DNA from 3 places in the Pantoea anthophila genome. Region 3 is predicted to be linked to each of the others. Evidence: predicted binding sites of a transcription regulator. Region 3 holds the regulator's gene; each other region holds the start of a gene.
The links. The regulator Fur, encoded in region 3, represses iron uptake genes when iron is present. The targets are predictions, from matches to a motif close to ATAATAATGAGAACNACTATCAA.
Positions count from the first base shown of each region.

Region 1: a site for Fur is predicted at 5,850-5,872, ahead of OJ965_RS13600 (TonB-dependent siderophore receptor). Genes of this name have one in related genera too.
Region 2: a site for Fur is predicted at 3,138-3,160, ahead of OJ965_RS18855 (isochorismate synthase). Genes of this name have one in related genera too.

Region 1 covers NZ_CP110473.1:2,394,013-2,401,511, forward strand. Annotated here, with positions in the region: gene OJ965_RS13580 (AIPR family protein) at 1-1,549, shown strand, start outside; gene OJ965_RS13585 (phosphatase) at 2,112-2,849, opposite strand; gene ghrA (glyoxylate/hydroxypyruvate reductase GhrA) at 2,888-3,829, opposite strand; gene treA (alpha,alpha-trehalase TreA) at 4,040-5,725, shown strand; gene OJ965_RS13600 (TonB-dependent siderophore receptor) at 5,919-7,499, shown strand, end outside.
Region 2 covers NZ_CP110473.1:3,501,466-3,508,964, forward strand. Annotated here, with positions in the region: gene fepG (iron-enterobactin ABC transporter permease) at 1-958, opposite strand, end outside; gene fepD (Fe(3+)-siderophore ABC transporter permease) at 958-1,944, opposite strand; gene fepB (Fe2+-enterobactin ABC transporter substrate-binding protein) at 2,036-3,010, opposite strand; gene OJ965_RS18855 (isochorismate synthase) at 3,188-4,366, shown strand; gene OJ965_RS18860 ((2,3-dihydroxybenzoyl)adenylate synthase) at 4,377-5,987, shown strand; gene OJ965_RS18865 (isochorismatase family protein) at 6,012-6,866, shown strand; gene dhbA (2,3-dihydro-2,3-dihydroxybenzoate dehydrogenase) at 6,863-7,499, shown strand, end outside.
Region 3 covers NZ_CP110473.1:2,830,531-2,838,029, reverse strand. Annotated here, with positions in the region: gene nagE (N-acetylglucosamine-specific PTS transporter subunit IIBC) at 1-1,698, shown strand, start outside; gene glnS (glutamine--tRNA ligase) at 1,851-3,518, shown strand; gene OJ965_RS15735 (hypothetical protein) at 3,753-4,148, shown strand; gene fur (ferric iron uptake transcriptional regulator) at 4,217-4,660, opposite strand; gene fldA (flavodoxin FldA) at 5,006-5,536, opposite strand; gene ybfE (LexA regulated protein) at 5,669-5,944, opposite strand; gene ybfF (esterase) at 6,113-6,877, opposite strand; gene seqA (replication initiation negative regulator SeqA) at 7,128-7,499, shown strand, end outside.

The sequences.
Region 1 (7,499 bases), 440 kb from region 3:
TAAACCTTCTGCAAAAGGAAACAAGGGTGCCGATCTTGCTTATGCAATAGGAGTGTTATTTTCCACTCCTATAAAGGACATTCCAGAAGGAATGAGACCTCATATCACTGAAGCACGCGAATCTATCAGAAAAAATGAAATAAGCATGATTCACTTCTGGTATCTTCATAACTGTCCTGAAAGCGCCCAAATTCAACAGCAAATGGCTCCACTTTTGGAGGCCGGCAGAAGTCAACTTAGGGAGCAATTTAAGACTAATAAAGGTATTGATGTCAGTATAAAAGAAGTTGGATTAGAATCTTTAGATGAGTTTTATAGATCTTCTAAAAACGCCATTCTTATTGAAGATGAAATAGATTTACCAGAAGATTGTTTCGGATTTTTAAGAAGCGGTGACGGTTGGCAAGCTTTTATGACAAATATCACTGGATCTTGGTTAGCCGAACTTTACCAAAAACATAAAGACCTTCTTTTCAGTGCAAACGTAAGAGGCTTTATGGGGGCAAATAAAAAAGATAAAGATAAAGTAATTAATGCAGGAATACAAAATTCAGCAAGGAAACAAAAAAATGACTTTTTTGTTTTCAATAACGGAATCACTGCGTTAGTACATGACTATGAAGTAGATGTTGATCAAAATAAAACAACTGGAAAACTTACAAAAGTTAGAGGGCTTTCTATTGTTAACGGTGCTCAAACTACCGGTTCACTAGGCTCACTAGATGAAAAAGGTATTGATAAAATATATATAGGAATACGGTTCATCAAGTGTTCTAACTTACAAAAAATCCAAGATATAACAAGATTCAATAATAGCCAAAATATTGTTATACCATCTGACTTTAAGGCTAACGATCCTATTCAGAAAAGATTAAGAGAATCTTTTAAAAAAATAACAATTGCTTCCTACGATGGCGGCTTGAGAGGGCACAAGCTTGATGGCGATAAATCTTTACGGATTGATGCCCATACTGCCGCCCAAGCACTGATTTCATGGCATGGTAATCCAAAAGATAGTTACCACCGCAAAAGTAAAATTTGGGAAGATACAGATCTCTATAATACGGCATTTCAAGATAGCATTACAGCCGAACACCTTATCTATGTCTTTACATTATTAGAAGCATGTAATTTATACAAAGAAAAGCTGTTGGAAAAACTAAAGCAAAAAGACATAACTGAGCATGAACAAAATGTTTTAACTCTTTTAAATGAAAGAGGTAGTTCTTTCATGATTATACATGCAATTTCGCATGCATTGGAAACCATCTTGGAACAAAAAATTAAACAAAAATATGGTGTTAGTTTTCATAGCAATTTGAGTAGAGAGCAATGTATCTCGACTTGGATAGATTTACTCGAAAAGCTATCCCACCAGTTGATAACTTTAAAGGCTGGGCTTAAAAAGAGGCTTTCTGTTGAGTCTGACATTAATAATTCCACCGAGAGCTTTGTCAGGAACTTTGGAACCTCTTTTGTTGCCATTAAAGGAATGATGGGCGGTAAAAACCCTTATAGCAATTTTGTTAATAAGGTAAACAACCCCTAAAGTAAATTGTGTTTTCATTTTAGCTCACTCTACCAATCCATATAATTAAAAACCGCCAAACATCCTGTAATGGAGTTGGCGGTAATTGCCATAGCTACTGTTTGTGACACAAAAATCTGACCACCCAAACGGCCACTAAAACGGCCACTAAAACGGCCAGCACCATATGCCAACTGATTATGTATGGTTTGTTTACCCTCATCGTCAAGTTTCCGGTAAAACTCGGTAATGACTGTAGTAACCAACCTTCGTAAGGGTTCCTCATTTCTAACCAAGGATTTCACTACTTGGTAGAATCGCTCGGTCTCGCGTTCGTTGCGTAATTTCCGATCATATCCAACAGCACCGGTACTTATATAGGTACGTTTAGCACCATAGTACACACTCTGCGGAAGCCCTTTAATGCTATCCCATATACCTTTAGCAATGTTTGATGCGTCCCTTCCCTGGCCTTATTTTGTTCAGATATGCTGGATAATATCTGAACATAGGCGTGCTTTTCAAACCAGAGAAAGGTGGCCCTGAAAAGCCCCTATGCGGGGCTGAGTTCCCGACGAAGCAGTTAAAAGTCAGCCAGTTCAGCAATATGTTTGCCGCTGCGCTGCTCCAGAAAGTCGAGCAGGCGGCGCGGCGTGACATTTAACACCCGATCCTCCGGAAAATCCACTTCACGGGCGATGCGCAGGCAGTGTTCGAAATGGCCCAGCGTAAATGCGGTATGGGAATCGGAGCCAAACGCCAGCCGTCCACCGGCGTCGCGCACCGCGGCGGCAATCGCGCGACAGTTAGGTTCGCTGCCGGGACGCGAGTGGGTAAAGGAGGAGTTGTTCAGTTCCAGCGCCACGTCATAATGCGCGGCAGCTTCAGCGATAGCCGGGATATCGACCGGAAATTTCGGGTTACCCGGATGGCTGATGATGTGAACCTGTCCGCTGGCCATTGCGGCGATCATCGCGTCAGTGTGCTGTTTTTTGTCGCGCGGCGCATAAACCGGCTCGTGAAAGCCGGCAACGATCAGATCCAGCGCATCAAGCATCGGGCCGGAGCAGTCGATCTCCCCCTGCTGATTTTTAATGTTGGCCTCAATACCGCGCAGAATCGCCACACCCTCGATCACCCGCGGCCAGATGCGCATATTCACAAAGTGCCAGTAGTGCGGCGCGTCAGCCATATCAGGGCCATGATCGGTAATGGCAAACAGTTTCAGGCCCGTTTGCTTCGCCTGAGCCACATAGTCGTGCAGCGTGCTGTAAGCATGTGTGCTGGCAACAGTGTGCATATGCAAATCTACCGGATACATTCTTCTCTCCTCCTGAGCGGCCTTGCAGGGCCGGTTAGTTAATAGCCGCGCTGCCGATCCACCCTGCCCTGCGGCGTTTCGCCTGCCTGGTCCTGAGTAATGGCGCGGGCAATATAGTCGATCGCTTCGTCGATCAGCGTGACCGCCGCATTATGGGGGGTAATTGTGACGCGCGGATGGGACCAGAGCGGATGCGCTTCAGGCAGCGGCTCCACCTGAAACACATCCAGTGCCGCCGCTTTCAGCTGACCACTCTCCAGTGCCGTCAGCAGATCCGCTTCCACCACCTGTGCACCGCGTGCAATGTTGAGGAGGAACGCGCCGTGCGGCAGCTGCGCTAAAAAGTGCTGGTCGATCAGGTTAATCGTCTCCGGCGTGCTCGGCAGCAGGTTGATTAACACCTGCGTCCCCTGCAGGAACGGCTGCAGAGCATCGCGACCGGCGAAGCTGGTGACGCCGTCAATAATTTTCGGCGAACGGCTCCAGACGCGCAGCGGGAATCCCCAGGGCTTCAGGCCCTCGGCGACGCTCTGCCCCAGCACGCCCGCCCCCAGAATACCGACGGTAAAGGTTTCACGCGTATAGGGAGGCAGCGGCTGCCAGCACGCCTGCTGCTGCTGAAGCCGGTAGTCGTCAAAGCGGCGGAACCAGGTCAGGACGCTATGGACAGCATACTCCTGCATCTGGCGCGCCATGCCGGTATCTTCCAGCCGATAGAGCGGCACGCTGTCGGGCAGCATCTCCGGGTGCTGCTCCAGTTGTTTCAGAATCTCATCGACGCCCGCGCCCAGGGCAAAGACGCCGCGCAGGGTAGACCGTCCCCGCAGCATCTCTGCGGGAGGGGAACGGACCAGCGCATAATCGGCCGGCCCCTCATCGCCTGGCTGCCAGGCACGCACCCGCGCCTGTGGCAGACGCTGTTGTAAACCCCGAATCCAGGCCGTTGCAGACTGCGACGGGTGATACCAGATGATCTCCATCCTGCTCTCCTTTTTTTCTTTCAGCGTCAGGGAAAATCCCGGTCAGCGCAAGAAAAAACCCGCGTCGCGCAGGGCTTTTTACCCTAAAAATAATTCCCGTGGCTTCACATTTCCGGCTCGCTTCAGGGTGAAGTGTCAGGATACGGTCTAAAGTTGGTCCTGTGGTCAATGCGTTACGCGCGGCCGCATTTCGGACAAGGAGAAAAACCGATGACAAAAATTGAGGTAAACGCCGCCCCACGGCGTCAGCGTTATGCGCCCTTTCTGCTCACTCTGCTGCTGAGCGTACCCGCCTTCACTGCTCATGCCGACGACCACAGCCGCATGCTGGATAATCAGCCGCAGCCGCCAGACGTTCGTCTGGGGCCGCTGTTTAATGCCGTGCAACAGGCGAAGTTCTACCCGGACCAGAAAACCTTTGCCGATGCGGTGCCGAAATTTGATCCCGCGTCGATACTTGCCGACTGGCAGATGCAGAAGAAACAGCGCAATTTCGATCTGAAGCGTTTTGTTGATGCCAACTTTACCCTGCCCGCCGCAGGCGACAAATATGTGCCGCCAGCCGGACAAAACCTGCGTGACCACATTGATGGCCTGTGGCCGGTGCTGACGCGCACCACCAGCAGCGCCGGACAATATGACTCGCTGCTGCAGCTTCCCAAACCCTATGTGGTGCCGGGTGGTCGCTTCCGCGAGATCTATTACTGGGACAGCTACTTCACCATGCTGGGACTGGCCGAGAGCGGACACTGGGATAAAGTGCAGGATATGGTGGATAACTTCGCCTCGCTGCTTGATCGCTACGGGCACATTCCCAACGGCAACCGCAGCTACTATCTGAGCCGCTCGCAGCCGCCATTCTTCAGCCTGATGGTCGATCTGCTGGCAACGCATGACCAGGGCAAAGCGTACAGTCACTACCTGCCTGAACTGCAGAAAGAGTATGACTACTGGATGGCGGATAGCGACAAAGTGGCGGCGGGCGCGGCCAGCAAGCGGGTGATTAAGCTGGCGGATGGCACGCTGCTTAACCGCTACTGGGATGCCCGTGACGTGCCGCGCACCGAGTCCTGGATGGATGATATCGCCACCGCGCAGAAAGCGCCGCAGCGCAATAAAGCGGAACTCTATCGCGAGCTGCGCTCCGGGGCAGCGTCGGGCTGGGATTTCAGTTCACGCTGGTTTACCGATGCGCATAACCTCTCCACCATCCGCACGACGCAGCTGGCCCCGGTTGACCTGAACAGCCTGCTGTTCCATCTGGAGCAGACGCTCTCTAAAGGGTACCAGATGAACAAACAGAGCGATCTGGCGAAGCAGTATGCCGATCGCGCAGAGAAGCGCCAGGCGGCGATTAACCGCTATCTGTGGGACAGCAAACAGAACTGGTATGCCGACTATGACTGGCAGAAAAAGCAGGTTCATCCGCAGCTGACCGCGGCCACATTGTTCCCGCTCTATCTGCAGGTCGCCAGCGATAAGCAGGCGGAAAGTACCGCCAGCGCGGTTGAGAAACAGCTGCTGAAGCCAGGCGGGCTGGTCACGACCACCGTGAACAACGGTCAGCAGTGGGACGCCCCTAACGGCTGGGCACCGCTGCAGTGGGTTGCAGTCGAAGGACTGGAGCATTACAACCAGCCAGAACTGGCTAAAAAGGTGGGATTACGCTTCCTGCAAAATGTCCAGAGCACCTATGACCGTGAGCATAAGCTGGTCGAGAAATATGTCGTTGAAGGCAAAAATCTCGGTGGCGGCGGCGGCGGTGAGTACCCGCTGCAGGATGGCTTCGGCTGGACAAACGGCGTGACGCTGAAACTGCTGGATAAGTACTGCCCGAAAGATAAAACCTGTAACAGCGCCCACGATATTCCTCAGGCGTCAGCCTCTCAGCCCTGATTAGTCTCTGAATACCTCTGGCCTGGCCGGAGGTATTCTTTCCTCACTTCAGCGAATTTTACTTGACGTTCTCTCATCCACAGGCAAAATTGCAGCGTTTTTACAAAAGGTAATAATTCTCATTATGATAATGAGATTACCTATCAATAAATTGATAACACCTGGCTGAACCTTTGTTAAGAAAGGAATTTCGATGAAACTGTCATTGCCGCTGAAAGGTTATGTTCCCCTCTGCACTCTGGTGCTGGCCGCGCCTGCCCTGAGTTACGCTGCCGATATGGTCGTGACTGCCCAGCCGCAGGAAGATGCGACCTCTCCCACCCAGGGCTATCTGGCGACCACCAGCCAGGGCGCAACTAAGAGCGATCGGCCGCTGGTGACCACGCCGCAGTCAATTTCGGTTGTGACCCGTCAGCAGATCCAGGATCAGGGCGCACTGAACCTGAATCAGGCACTGGGCTACAGCTCCGGCGTCTTTACTAACTTTGGCGGTGCCGCCACACGTTACGACACAATTTCGCTGCGCGGCTTCCACGGCGGCGATACCGATAATACCTTCCTCGACGGCATGCGGCTGATGAGCGACGGCGGCAGTTACAATATTCTGCAGGTGGATAACGCCTTCCTTGAGCGCATCGACGTGATCAAAGGCCCCTCTTCGGCCCTTTACGGCCAGACGGTGCCCGGCGGGCTGGTGAACATGGTCACCAAACGTCCTCAGTTTGCGGAAGAGGGTCACATTCAGCTGCAGGCGGGAAGCAATGCCACCACCAGCACGATGTTCGACTACACCAACGCCATCAACGACCAGTGGGCGTACCGTCTGACCGGCGTGACCCGCAACAGCGATACCCAGTACGATCATACCCGCGAAGAGAAATATGCGCTGATGCCGCAGCTGATGTGGCAGCCGGATGAAGATACCCATCTGATCCTGAAAGCCTATCTGCAGAAAGATCCCTCTGGCGGCTATCACGGCTCTGTCCCGGGTGATGGCAGCATCACCGAACACAACGGCTATAAGCTGAGCAAAGGATTCTATGAGGGCAACAGCGACCTCGATCAGTACAAACGCCGCGAGCAGATCTACAGCTTCGACTTCGCCCATCGCTTTAATGACGTCTGGTCCTTCTCCTCAACCGGCAGCTACAGCCACTCAAATGCCGATCTCGATCAGGTCTATCAGTCTGGCTGGGATGAAAATAATCCCGATCTGCTGAACCGTTATTATGCTGGTGAGCGCTCGTCGCTCTCCGGATGGTCGACCGATAACCGTTTGCAGGCGGAGTTTGCCACCGGTGAACTGGAGCATCGCGTGACGCTGGGTGCTGAATATCACCGCTACAAAAATGAGATCTCCGCAGCAGGCGGCGTGGCTTCACAGCTGAATGCCCTGACCGGCGAGCAGGTCGGTGATATGCCAGCTTATGCCTGGGCGGATAAAACCCGTCGCTACTACCAGACCGGCCTCTATCTGCAGGATGAGATGAAGCTGGACCGCTGGCATCTGGATCTCTCTGGCCGGTACGATCGCATTGTCGCGAATAACAGCGGCAGCGAGCGTCGTCAGGATGATCACATCAGCGGACGTGCCGCCCTGCTCTATGCCTTCGACAACGGCGTCTCGCCTTATGTCAGCTGGAGCCAGGCGATTACGCCTAACGCGCTTACCGACCGCAACAATAACCTGCTGAAACCGACCACGTCAGAACAGTATGAGGCCGGAGTGAAATATCAGCCGGTTGGTACACGCGATCTCTATACCGCTGCGATT
Region 2 (7,499 bases), 670 kb from region 3:
TCAGCAGAGCAATCAGATAGAGTCCGCCCAGGCTGACGGTAATGACACCGACCGGCAGCTGATAAGGCAGGAAAAGGTGCTGTGCGGCGTAGTCTGCGGCGATTAACAGCAGCGCACCGCACAGCGCAGCCAGCGGCAGTGCGCCTTTGACTCCCCCGCAGAGACGCCGTGCAATCTGCGGCGCCAGCAGCGCAATAAAAGAGAGAGGCCCGGCCAGCGCGGTTGAGGCCGCGGTCAGGATCACGCCTGTCAGCATCAGCATGACGCGGCTGCGTTCCACCGGAACCCCTAAGGCGCAGGCGGTGTCATCACCCATCTCCAGCAGACGCATGCGCCGGGCCAGCATTCCCGTCGCCAGCAGCGCCAGCAGCAGCACAACCGTCACGGGAAGCGTCTTCGCCCAGGTGATGCCGTTAAGTGAACCGGCGCTCCAGAGCCCGGCGCTCAGTGCCGCCTCCAGGGAGGCGCTGATAATCAGCCAGCTGTTGAGCGCCATCAGCAGCGCCCGCACGCTGATGCCGACGATAATCAGACGAAAGGTCTCCACGCCGTTGCGCCAGCTGAACAGCCAGACCACCGCCGCTGTAAGCAGCCCACCCGCCAGTGCGGCCAGCGTCAGGCCCGCCATGTTTTGCTGAAACAGCACCAGCGCGACCAGCACCCCGCTGTATGCCCCGGTGTTGAAACCGAGAATATCGGGGCTGCCCAGCGGGTTACGCAGCAGTGACTGAAAAATCGCGCCACTGACGCCCAGCGCGGCCCCCAGCAGCAGCGCCATCGTGACGCGCGGCAGCCGCCACTCCAGCACAATCAGCTGAACATTGCGCGCCGCCTCCCCGCTGAAGAGCGTCCACAACTGCTGCGCCGAGAGGGAGGGGGTGCCGCGTGTCAGCCCCATAAACGCCAGGATGCCGCAGGCCACCAGCAGTAAAAGCGCATTGATTATGATGCGTTTCATTACAGCCCTCTTCCCGGCCGGCGGCGAACCAGCGCAATCAGCATCGGCGCACCGAGAATGGCGGTCACAATCGACACGCGCAGCTCGCCCGGCACCAGCAGCCGTCCCAGGATGTCGGCGGCCAGCAGCAGGCAGGGGGTCATCACAAGGGTTCCCGGCAGCAGCCAGCGATGGTCGTTGCCCAGCAGCCAGCGTGCCAGGTGTGGCGTCATTAAGCCGACAAAGGCGATGGGGCCGACGGCGGCCGTCGCCGCGCCGCTCAGCAGCGCAATCGCCAGCAGGCCCGTCAGCTGCGTTCGCACCACGCGGGTGCCCAGTGCGGTCGCCATATCACCGCCCATGCTCAGGCTGTTCAGTGAACGTGCCAGCAACAGTGCCAGCCCGCTGCCGACAGCGACGGCCGGCAAGGTGGCGCGCAGAATGGCGAAACTGCGGATATCCAGCGAGCCGCTGTGCCAGAAACGCAGGTGATCGTAGATATCAGGGTTGAGCAGCGACAGCCCGGACGTTAATCCCTCCAGCACCGCACCCAGCGCTACCCCCGCCAGGGTCAGGCGCACCGGACTGACCCGACCGCCGCCCACGGCGCCGGTCAGCGCCACCAGCAGAGAGGCCAGCAGTGCACCGGCAAAGGCGAAGCCCAGCCAGTCAGCCGGGGAGTCTGCGCCGGTCAGGGCGATCCCCAGTACGACCGCAAAACCCGCACCGGCGTTAACCCCCAGAATGCCGGGATCGGCCAGAGGATTTCGCGTCAGGCTCTGCATCAGCGCACCCGCCAGTCCCAGGCTGCATCCGGCCAGCACCCCCGCCAGGGTGCGCGGCAGCCGGGCGTCACGCACGATGACACAATCGACGCGGGTGCAGTCGGTGAACAGGGCCTGAGTGACCTCATGGAGGGGAATGGATTTGGCGCCCAGCATCAGACTGAGCGCGAAAAGTAGCAACAGCAGCATCCCTGAACCTGCTATTGCGCGACATTGACGCATAACGTTTAAGCCTTCACCAGAAAAGTCACAGAGAAACCCATGCGATTAAGCGACCGATAAGCCTCATCATTTCTGCAGGTTATCCCGTCTCTCAGACGCCACGACCGTTAACAAACAGCGTCTCCAGCCGCGTCAGCAGATTGCTGGCGCTGTAGTAGTCGAGGCGGAAGCTATCCAGCCCCAGTGCATAGACCGCCCTGCTTTTTACTGCCGGGGTCTGCGCCAGGAAAGGGTTGCTCATCACCTGTGCAGTGGTGTTGTCGTCGGCGGCAAACAGCAGGTAAGTCTGACCATTCAGGCCTGCCGCCAGATTTTCACCTGACAGCTGAAGAATATCTTTGCGCGTTCCCATACTGTGACCAGCGTGAAGGCTGGCGGGCGGCGTCGCCAGCGTGAAGCCCAGCTGCTGCAGTAACCTGGCCTGCGCTGACGCTGCCGTCCACAGGTTCACGGCCCGCCCGTCCCCGTTCCAGACCATCGCGGAAACCGGCTGCGGCGGCAGCGTCAGCTTCGCCTTCAGCGCCTTTTCGCGTGCCTCAAAAGCGTTTATCCGTGCGGCCGCATCCGCCTCATGCCCCGTCGCCTTGCCCAGCAGCGTCACCAGCTGCTGCCAGCTTTTATCGTCATAATTGACCACCAGCACCGGCGCAATCGCCGCAAGCTGATCGACCAGCCTGATGGCTGAATCGTTACCGGTGGCGCTGACCACAATCAGATCCGGCGCTTCGGCAGCAATCGCTTCTGCACGGGGTTCGCCAATGTAGAGACGCTTCACGCCGCGCTGTTTCGCCACCGCGCCCCACTGCCGGAAATAGCCCTGCTCATCCGCCAGGCGACTGCCGGGGGCGGTGGCCCCGCTGGCGACCACCGGCGCATTAATGGCCAGCAGCGATCCGGTCAGGGTCACGCTGGTTGAGACGATTCGGGTCGGTGCCTGCGTCAGGATAAGATCGCCACTGGCTCCGGTAATGGTGCGCGGCCAGCCCGTCCCGGCCACCGCGCTGACACTGAGCAGGCTGCTCAGAAAAAACAGCACGATCGCCCTGCTAACCCTCTGTTTATTCATACGTTCTTTTCCACACTCGTTCAGATAAGGTCGGCGGCTGTTTATGCTGATCTGACCCGGAGCAGCAGCCGAAGCGCCGCATATGGATTGACAGATCCGGCCAATCCACGTAGCTTAACGCCTAATAATACAAATGATAATCATTATTAGTTATCTTATCATTTCCGGGTGAAAAGTATGGCCGAATCACGCGCATTTGAACATCCCCTGTTGCACGATTTTGCGGCACTCTGCCAGGGTTTCCTGTTTACCTCTCCCTGGCAAAGCCTCACCACACAGGGCTGCTTTACGACGCTGACCACGCCAGTCAGACAGGGTGAACAGCTGACAGGGGATTTTCAGCAGCAGCTTCAGCACCACTTTACCTCGGCCAGAAAGCAGGGCATTGCGCACCCCATCGTGGCAGGTGCCATCCCCTTTGACGTGGCGCAGCCCGCCGCGCTGTTTATCCCGGAGTCCTGGCAGCGCTTTAACCGTGACGATCTGATCGCCCGGGCCTCACTGGCAGACGCCGATCTGCCCGTGATTCGTCGCCGTACGGCGTTGCCGGATCAGGCGCGCTTTACCGAGATGGTGGCGCAGGCAGTTGCCGCCACGCGCCGGGGCGACCTGGAGAAAGTGGTGCTGTCGCGGCTGATGGAGATCGTGGCTGAACAGCCGGTTGATACGGCTGCTCTGATGCAGCGCATCGTGGTGCAGAATCCCGGCAGCTATCACTTTCATCTGCCCCTGCCCGGCGGCGGCGCGCTGGTAGGAGCCAGCCCGGAACTACTGATTCGAAAACAGGGTCGCCTGTTCAGCTCCTGTCCCCTGGCCGGCTCGGCCGCACGCAGCCGCGATCCGCAACGCGATCGGGCCTCCGGCGCCAGCCTGATGCAGTCGGCGAAGGATCGTCATGAACATCAGCTGGTGACAGATGCGATGCGCGCCACCCTGCAGCCGCGCAGCCGTTTGCTGTCGGTGCCTGAAACACCCTCTCTGCTGACCACGGCCACCCTCTGGCATCTCGCCACGCAGATCCGTGGCGAAGTGCTGGACGAGCGCGAAAATGCACTCTCCCTCGCCTGCCTGCTGCATCCGACGCCGGCGCTCAGCGGCTTTCCGCATCAGCGTGCGCAGGCCCTGATCCAGCGCCTTGAGCCGTTTGAGCGTCAGCTGTTTGGCGGCATCGTCGGCTGGTGTGACGACCGGGGCAATGGCGAATGGGTCGTCACCATTCGCTGCGGCACGGTGAAGGGGTCGCGGGTACGGCTGTTTGCCGGTGCGGGCATCGTGACGGACTCACAACCTGAAGCAGAGTGGCGTGAAACCGGCGTCAAACTCGACACCCTGCTTCGCGCTTTTGGATTGCAATAAAGGAACCTGCATGACGATCTCCTATAGCCGCTGGCCGGACGACCTGGCCGCCCGTTACCGTGAAAAAGGCTACTGGCTCGACCTGCCGATGACCGACATACTGGATCGCCACCGCGACAACGATAGCGTGGCAGTGATTGAGGATGACAGGCGGTTGACCTACCGCCAGCTGGCGGCACTGAGTGACAACCTGGCGGCGGCGTTACAGCGGCGTGGCCTGAAACGGGGTGATACGGCGCTGGTGCAGCTGGGCAACGTGGCCGAATTTTACCTGACGCTGTTTGCCCTGTTTAAACTCGGTGTTGCGCCGGTGAATGCCCTGTTCAGCCATCAGCGCACCGAACTGACCGCCTACGCCAGCCAGATTTCGCCCCGCCTGGTGATTGCTGACCGCACGCATCCGCTGTTTGCCGATGACGCTTTTATTGCGCAGCTCCGCCACGATCACCCCTCACTGCAGCAGGTGATCCTGCGCCATGCCTCACCGCCGGAACAGAGCCTTGAAGCGCTGCTGGCCGAACCGGCCGGTGCGTTTATGGCCACGCCGACCGCGGGCGACGAGGTAGCCTTTTTCCAGCTCTCTGGCGGCAGTACCGGCACGCCAAAACTGATTCCGCGCACCCACAACGATTACTACTACAGCATCCGTGAAAGTGACACGATCTGTGGCGTCACTGCCGATACCCGCTATCTCATCGCCCTGCCCGCCGCCCACAACTTCCCGCTGAGTTCGCCGGGCGCGCTGGGCGTCTTTTACGCAGGGGGACAGGTTATTTTGGCCGCCGATCCCAGTGCGACAGCCTGCTTTCCCCTGATTGAAAAACATCAGGTGACCGATACCGGCCTGGTTCCGCCTGCCGCCAGCCTCTGGCTGCTGGCACTTCAGGAATCGGACAGCAAGGCGGCACTGGCCTCCCTGCAGCGCATGCAGGTGGGGGGCGCTAAGCTGGGCGAAACGCTGGCTGCACGCATACAGCATGAGATCGGCTGCACCCTGCAGCAGGTCTTTGGCATGGCCGAAGGACTGGTGAACTACACCCGACTGGATGATGATCCGCAGACCATCCTCACCACACAGGGACGCCCGCTCTCCCCGGATGATGAGGTCTGGGTTGCCGACGAGCAGGGTCATCCTCTGCCCGTGGGGGCCACCGGTCGTCTGATGACGCGCGGCCCCTACACCTTTCGCGGCTACTACAACAGTCCGGAACACAACGCCGCCAGTTTCGACGAACGGGGCTTTTACTGTTCCGGTGACCTGGTTGAGATCACCCCTGACGGCAACCTTATCGTGCAGGGTCGGGAGAAAGATCAGATCAACCGGGGTGGCGAGAAGATCGCCGCGGAAGAGATCGAAAACCTGCTGCAGCAACACGCCGACGTGATCCACGCGGCACTGGTCTCCATGAGCGATCCGCTGCTGGGTGAAAAAAGCTGCGCGTTTATCGTCACCCGTCAGCCGGTAAAACCGGCGGCGCTGCGGCGCCACCTGCGTGAACTGGGCGTCGCAGAATTTAAGCTTCCCGACCGCATTACCTGCGTAGATGCCCTGCCACTGACCCCGGTCGGCAAGGTCGATAAAAAACGTCTGCGCCAGCATCTTGCCGATCAACACGCGTAAGCCCGATCTGTCCGGAGAATTTTTATGACTATTCCACAACTGACCTCCTATCCACTGCCCGCCGCCACCGAGTTGCCGAATAACCGGGTGAAATGGGCGCTGGAGCCGGGCCGGGCCGCCCTGCTCATCCACGATATGCAGCGCTATTTTCTCAGCTTCTGGGGAGAGAACAGCCCGCTGATTGAGCAGGTCGTCGGCAATATTGCCCGCCTGCGTCGCTACTGCAAAGCGCAGGGTATTCCGGTGTTTTACACCGCCCAGCCGACGGCGCAGAGCGATGCGGATCGCGCCCTGCTCAACGATATGTGGGGACCGGGCCTGAATAAGCATCCCGACCAGCAGAGGATCGTGGCGGCGCTGGCCCCCGACGAGGACGACCAGGTGCTGACTAAGTGGCGCTACAGCGCCTTTCATCGCTCCCCGCTGGAGGCGATCCTGAAGGAGATGGGCCGCGATCAGCTGATTATCACGGGCGTCTATGCCCATATCGGCTGCCTGACCACCGCCACGGATGCCTTTATGCGTGATATCCAGCCGTTTATGGTGGCCGATGCGCTGGCTGATTTCAGCCGCGAGGAGCATATGATGGCGCTGACTTACACCGCCGGCCGCAGCGGAAAAGTGGTGATGACGGCTGATATGATGCCGGTCCCTCTCAGCAAAGCGGATCTGCGCGCGCTCGTCCTGCCGCTGCTGGAGGATGATGAGGTGCCGGAGGATGATGAAAACCTGATCGATTATGGTCTGGATTCGGTGCGCGTCATGGCGCTGGCGGCACGCTGGCGTCAGGTTCACCGGGATATCGACTTTGTTACGCTGGCGAAAAATCCGAGCATCGATGGCTGGTGGGCGTTGCTGTCGCGGGAGCTCACTCAATGAGCCACACCTTCGACTTCAGCGGTCGCGTTGTCTGGGTAACCGGAGCCGGTCAGGGCATTGGTTATCAGAGTGCGCTGGCCTTTCATCGGGCAGGCGCGCGGGTGGAAGCCTTTGACCTGCAGTTTGCGCAGCAGGATTATCCGTTTCGCTGTCATCGCCTGGATGTGGCCGATCCGGATCAGGTAGAAACGATCTGTCAGCGCGTGCTGGCAACGCAACCGCGCATTGATGTGCTGGTCAACGCGGCGGGCATTTTGCGCGTCGGCGCCACTGATGCGCTCTCCTTCGCTGACTGGCAGGCGTGCCTGAACGTCAACGCGGGCGGCACCTTTAACCTGTTTCAGCAGACACTGCCGCGCTTTCGCCAGCAGCGCGCCGGGGCCATCGTCACCGTGGCGTCTAACGCGGCGCACGCGCCGCGAATCGGCATGTCGGCCTACGGCGCATCGAAAGCGGCACTGCGCAGTCTCTGTCTGACCGTGGGGCTGGAAATGGCCCCTTTTGGCGTTCGCTGTAATATCGTTTCACCCGGCTCCACCGACACCGCGATGCAGCGCAGCCTGTGGCAGACCCCCGGTGGCGAGCAGGAAATGATCGCCGGTTTTCCGGATCAGTTTAAGCTGGGGATCCCGC
Region 3 (7,499 bases):
GCCTTTGGCAAAATCGAAAACCAGTTTGTCGGCATTCTGGTCGGTATTCTCTCGGCAGAAGTCTATAACCGCTTCAGCCACGTCGAACTGCCTAAGGCGCTCTCTTTCTTCAGCGGACGCCGGCTGGTGCCGATTCTCGTTTCGTTCCTGATGATCTTCGTCGCCTTTATCCTGATGTATATCTGGCCGGTGGTGTTCAATGGTCTGGTAGGCTTTGGCGAGCATATCCAGAAGCTTGGCTCGGTCGGAGCCGGTATTTACGCCTTCTTTAACCGTCTGCTGATTCCGGTCGGTCTGCATCACGCTCTGAACTCCGTGTTCTGGTTTGATGTGGCCGGGATTAATGACATTCCTAAATTCCTCGGCGGTGCACAATCACTGGCGGATGGGTCGGCCACCGTGGGCATTACCGGTCGCTATCAGGCGGGCTTCTTCCCGATCATGATGTTTGGTCTGCCTGGTGCTGCGCTGGCTATCTATCACTGCGCGCGTCCTGAGAATCGCGTCAAAGTGGGCAGTATCATGCTGGCCGCTGCGTTTGCCGCCTTCTTTACCGGTATCACCGAACCGCTGGAGTTCTCCTTCATGTTCGTGGCACCGGTGCTCTATCTGATCCACGCCGTACTGACCGGTATTTCTGTCTTCATCGCCGCAAGCATGCACTGGATCGCCGGATTTGGTTTCAGCGCCGGGCTGGTGGATATGTTCCTCTCCACCCGTAACCCGCTGGCGACCCACTGGTACATGCTGATCCCGCAGGGGCTGGTGTTCTTCGTTATCTATTACGTGGTCTTCCGCTTCACCATCAAAAAATTCAATCTGTTGACCCCTGGCCGCGAGCTGGCGGTGGCCGGTGATGAAAGCGATGGGTATGACGTCAACGTGGACAACAGTGATAACGGTGAAAGCGCCACGGAATCCCTGGCACGTCGCTACATCGGTGCAGTCGGTGGCTCCGCTAACCTGACCAGCATTGACGCCTGCATCACCCGTCTGCGTCTGAACGTGAACGATTCGGCTCAGGTCAACGAGAGCGTGGCGAAGCGTCTGGGCGCGTCCGGCGTTATCCGTCTGAATAAACAGAGCGTGCAGATCATTGTCGGCACCCAGGCCGAAGGCATCGCCTCCGCCATGAAAAAAGTGCTGGCTAAAGGCCCGGTCGCGGCTGCTGCATCCGGTACGACGCCAGCGGCAGAGCCGGAGGTTAAACCGCAGGCCGTGCTGAACAGCGAGAAGCGCGTTATTGCGACGCTGCTGGCACCGGTAACGGGAGAGGTCGTGGCACTGGATGCGGTTCCGGATGAAGCCTTTGCCAGCAAAGCGGTAGGCGACGGGCTGGCCATCAAACCCAGCGACAAATGGGTTGTGGCACCCATTGCCGGAACGCTGGTGAAAATCTTCAATACCAATCATGCGTTCTGTCTGGAAACCGACAACGGTGTCGAGATCGTGGTTCACATGGGACTCGATACCGTGGCGCTGGACGGAAAAGGCTTTACCCGACTGGCGGAAGAGGGAGCCAGCGTGGTAGCCGGTCAGCCGGTGCTGGAGATGGATCTTGAATTCCTGAACGCGAATGCCCGCTCGATGGTGAGTCCGGTGGTGGTCAGCAATAGCGAAGATTTCGCGGGTCTGACACGCCTGGCCCACGGTCCGGTCGTCGCAGGTGAAACTCCGCTGTATGAAGTGAAAGGCTAATCCCCGCAACAGAACCCCACAGGCAGGAAGCGATTCCTGCCTTTTTTGTTTTAAAGGCTTAACAAACGGTTGTTTCCCTCAGACGCTTTGTGGATCATACTCCGTTACTTCGTGGTACAAATCACCCGTTATTCGTATTGAGGATTTTTGAGATGAGTGAGGCTGAAGCCCGCCCAACTAACTTTATTCGTCAGATCATTGACGAAGATTTGGCGAGCGGTAAGCACAGCAGCGTGCATACCCGTTTTCCGCCGGAGCCCAATGGCTATCTGCACATTGGTCATGCGAAATCGATCTGTCTGAATTTTGGCATCGCCCAGGATTATCAGGGGCAATGCAACCTGCGTTTCGACGATACCAATCCTGTTAAAGAGGATATGGAATTCGTTGAATCCATCAAGCGTGACGTCCAGTGGCTGGGTTTTGAGTGGAGCGGTGAAGTCTGCTACTCATCAGACTATTTCGATCAGCTCTACAACTATGCCGTTGAGCTGATTACCAAAGGGCTGGCTTACGTTGATGAGCTGAGCCCGGATCAGATTCGCGAATATCGTGGCACCCTGAAAGAGCCGGGCAAAAACAGCCCGTATCGCGATCGCAGCGTGGAAGAGAACCTGGCGCTGTTTGAAAAAATGCGAAACGGTGGCTTTGCGGAAGGCACGGCCTGTCTGCGCGCCAAAATCGATATGGCTTCGAACTTCATCGTTATGCGCGATCCGGTGCTTTACCGCATCAAGTTTGCGGAACATCACCAGACCGGCAACAAGTGGTGCATCTACCCGATGTATGACTTTACCCACTGCATTTCCGATGCGCTGGAAGGCATTACGCACTCGCTCTGTACGCTGGAGTTCCAGGACAACCGCCGTCTTTATGACTGGGTGCTGGACAACATCACGATTCCGGTTCATCCGCGCCAGTATGAGTTCTCGCGCCTGAATCTGGAGTATGCGGTGATGTCAAAACGCAAACTCACTCAGCTGGTGACCGAGAAGCACGTAGAAGGGTGGGATGATCCACGTATGCTGACCGTTTCAGGTCTGCGCCGTCGTGGTTACACCGCGGCTTCTATCCGTGAGTTCTGCCGTCGTATTGGCGTGACCAAGCAGGATAACATCGTCGAGATGGCGTCACTGGAATCCTGCATCCGTGATGATCTGAACGAAAATGCGCCACGCGCGATGGCAGTACTCGATCCCCTGAAAGTGGTGATCGAAAACCTGCCCGCCGGTCACAACGAGGTCATCACCATGCCTAACCATCCGGGTAAACCGGAGATGGGCACGCGTGAAGTGCCGTTCAGCCGTGAGATCTGGATTGACCGTGCAGATTTCCGCGAAGAGGCGAACAAACAATATAAGCGTCTGGTTCTGGGCAAAGAAGTCCGTCTGCGCAACGCCTATGTGATCCGTGCAGAGCGGGTAGCCAAAGATGAAGCGGGCAACATTACCTGCATCTACTGCACCAGCGATGTGGATACCCTGAGCAAAGATCCGGCCGATGGCCGCAAGGTGAAGGGGGTGATTCACTGGGTGTCTGTGGATCATGCGCAGCCTGCCGAGTTCCGCCTCTATGACCGGCTGTTCAGCGTACCGAATCCGGCGGCGGCTGAAGATTTCCTGGCGGTGATCAACCCTGATTCACTGAGCATCAAAAATGGCTTTGTCGAACCGAGCCTGCGCGATGTGGAAGCGGTCACCCCGTTCCAGTTTGAGCGTGAGGGCTATTTCTGCGCCGACAGCGTTTACTCTAAACCGACGCAGCTGGTGTTTAACCGCACCGTAGGGCTTCGCGATACCTGGGCTAAAACGGGCGAATAATCGTTTAGGGCTGACCTCATAAAATGACAAAAGGGCGATTAATCGCCCTTTTTTATTGCCCCTGTGTTGAGAATTGCCGACGTTTATTCTGGCTTAACGCAAATCCTGCCCGGACTGCCTTGTGAGAGAAATCTGAGTTTAAAAAAATTAATCAATTTCAGGATGTGAATTGTCCGCTTTCAGGTAGGCTATGCGCTCTAAGGGGTAGCAAAGCGGGTTATATAAGGAAAAAAAATGCCAGTCCTCGCTCAGGAAGCCAAACACAGTGTCGTCGTTTTACATCAGCTCATTGAACGTATTTTTAATCAGCCTGCCGGATCGGATGACAGCTTTGAGCTGATGATGTCCTTTTTCCATCCTGATTTCCGCATGGTGACGCCAAAAGGTAAAGAGTACGATCTTAACGCGGTCGAAGAGCTGTTCCGACAGCTGCAGGGGCAGCGGGAAGGGATGCGAATTGCGACCTGTGAGCACGTCATCCTTTCTCATCACGAAAATGAGATCACCGTGCAGTATCGTGAGATGCAGATGCTGAATGGTAATAACCAGAGCCGTATTTCGCTGGCGATTCTGGATTGCAGCAGCTCGAATCCACGCTGGCGTTATCTGCAGGAGACGCTGGTGGCCTGAGGGTTCAGCAGAGCACAGACGAAAAAAAACCGGTCACGTAACCGGTTTTTTTATTTCCGCCCGCCAGATTACTGGTCGTGCAGGGTCTCATCTTCACGGCAGTCGCCCAGCGTACAGTGTCCGTACAGATAGAGGCTGTGGTTGGTCAGCTTGATGCCATGGCGGGTCGCGATTTCACGCTGACGCGTTTCGATGGATTCATCGCTGAACTCGATAACCTTGCCACAGTCCAGGCAGATCAGGTGATCGTGGTGATGCTGCTGCGTCAGTTCGAAAACGGATTTGCCGCCTTCAAAGTTGTGACGGGTCACAATACCGGCGTCGTCGAACTGGTTCAGCACGCGGTAAACGGTGGCCAGGCCAATCTCTTCGCCGATGTCGATCAGGCGTTTATACAAATCTTCCGCGCTGACGTGATGGCACTCAGGTTCCTGAAGCACTTCCAGAATTTTCAGTCTGGGCAGTGTCACTTTCAGGCCAGCCTTCTTTAATGCGGTGTTGTTGTCAGTCATGCGGATTTTGTCCTGTTACTAATATTCACTTTTGTGGCTTGTCGCCTTGAATGTCGATCTGTGCTCATTCGCATTTGCGTCTCATTATAGAGCTCAGGGGATGAAATGAAAACCTGAGGGCCGTGAATCATCATGGGCGATGGGGGAAGCTTCACCGGGCCGGGGAGGATTCTGGCAGAGGTTTTTCAGCACATCACTGCGTCATACCGCCTGAGCTAATACGCGGAAGATCGATGCGGGTATTCTACAGATTAAACGAAGAAAGTTAAAAAAATGTGGCTATTATTTCTATAGGAAATTCCATTGCCTCAATGTGAGCTGGCGCTCACATTGAGGCGGGGCGCATCAGGCTTCGATGATCTCTTTCAGCTGCAGTTCATCAAAAATCTGCTTAACCCACTGATCGACGCGCTGGCTGGTCAGCTCAGGCTGACGATCTTCGTCAATGGCCAGGCCCAGGAAGTGCGTCTCATCAGCCAGACCTTTTGAGGCTTCGAAATGGTAGCCTTCTGTTGGCCAGTGACCCACGATAACGGCGCCGTGCGGCTCGATAATGTCGCGGATTGTGCCCATCGCATCACAGAAATATTCAGCGTAATCTTCCTGGTCGCCACAGCCAAACAGGGCAACCAGCTTGCCGTTGAAATCGATCTCTTCCAGCGTCGGGAAGAAGTCATCCCAGTCGCACTGCGCTTCACCGTAGTACCAGGTCGGGATGCCCAGCAGCAGGATATCAAACGCTTCCAGGTCTTCTTTTGTACTTTTCGCGATGTCATGCACTTCTGCAACATCTTTACCCAGCTGTTTCTGGATCATTTTTGCAATGTTTTCGGTGTTGCCGGTATCGCTGCCAAAGAAGATGCCTACGAGTGCCATGAGTAAAATAACCTCTTAAATCCTGATAATGAGATGTGTGCCGCAGCACATTTCTGCGAATAATAGCAGACGAGACAAACCCGCGGAACGGTTAAAGCCTCGACATTTGCTCCTGCGTGCGATTTGCCCGCATCAATCCAGTTTGAGCTGCGCCAGCAGCATCTGTTCAATCAGTTCGCTGCGGCTGAGATTACGCTGCGCGGCCAGCGAATTGAGTGCATCGACGGCCTCACTGTTCATTTTCAGTTCGACACGACGCAGTCCGCGCCCTTTGTCACGTTTCAGTTGATTGCGCTTATTAATGCGCAGCTGTTCATCACGCGAAAGCGGACTGGTTTTGGGGCGACCCGGGCGGCGCTCATCAGCAAACAGATCGAGCGTCGTGCGGTCAGTGTGTTCTTTTGCCATGGCTTAGTAAAACTGAATGGGTGCGGGCGCCAGACGCTCACCGCGCAGATTATAAATTATTGGCCGTTGCCGCAGAAAAATCGACCTGCGGCAAAATTTTAGCGCGCCATCATACTGCACGCTTACTCCGGACGCCAATCCTAAACCTTTACTGCCATCTATTTGCTTTTAAAGCGCAAAAAAGCGCCGCACACTGCGCAAAACGGCATCGGGCTTCTCAGCATGGACCCAGTGGCCCGCACCGCCGATCACGTGGGCCTGCGCCGCCGGGAACTGCTGAAGTAACGCATCGCGATAGCGGTTATCCAGGTAACTGGAGTCGCCGCCGCGGATAAAGAGAGCCGGATGAGGCCAGGCGGGAACAGGCTGCCAGCCAGAAAGGGTAGGGTAGTTATCCCACAGCACCGGCACGTTAAAGCGCCATTGCCCGTCATGAAATGACTTCAGCAGGAACTGAATGACCCCTTCTTCTTCAATCACCGGCCGCATAATGCGGGCCGCCTCGCTGCGCAGCGTCACGCCCGCCTCTGAGACGGCGCGAATACCGGCAAAGATCAGGTCGTGACGCCGGGTCTGATAATCGACCGGCGCGATATCGATCATCACCAGCCGCTCAATGCGATCCGGCACCAGCGCGCTCATGGTCATGGCGATTTTACCGCCCATCGAATGACCGATGACCGCGACGCGATCGATGCCGTGCGCATCCAGCGTATCGACCATATCCTGCGCCATTACAGCGTAGTTCATCTCCTCCGATCGCGGCGAGAGTCCATGGTTACGGACATCCACCTGCAGCAGCGGCCCGGCATCTTTCAGGCCACGGGCCAGCACGCCGAGGTTATCCAGACTGCCAAACAGACCGTGAATAAGCAGGATGGGCAGAGAATCAGCAGGGGATTGTTCAGTTTGCAGACGGGCGTTCAAAATCATAGCAAAGTTCTTAAGTTTGAGACCTGAGCTTAGGTTATCATGGTTTCACCTTTTCAGGCGCGCCGGTTCCGGCGGCATTAGGACATATTCTGACTTTTGCCCGTAAACCGTTTGATTGCTAACAACCCGCCTGAATTTAACTTTATAATCCTCATGTTAGAACCCGCACATCCGTTGAATTGTCTGACTATACTCAGGGCTTTTCAGGAAAGAGGTGGTTCTGTCATGAGAAAGAACCGTACGGAATAAGATGAAAACGATCGAAGTTGACGAAGAGCTCTACCGTTATATTGCCAGCCACACGCAGCACATTGGTGAAAGCGCATCTGACATTCTGCGTCGTATGCTGAAGTTTACGGCCGGTCAGACGGCACCCGCTTCGCCGGCTCAGCCTGCCTCAAAAGATGCAGCGAAAGAGGCGCCGTCTGCGCCTGTGGGTTCGCGCCCGCAGGACCGTGTGCGCGCGATGCGTGAGCTGCTGCTCTCCGATGAATATGCGGAGCAGAAGCGGGCGGTCAATCGCTTTATGCTCGTTTTGTCAACGCTCTATCGTCTTGATACCGCAGCCTTTGCTGAGGCCACTGCATCGCTGCAGGGCCGCACCCGCGTCTACTTTGCAGGT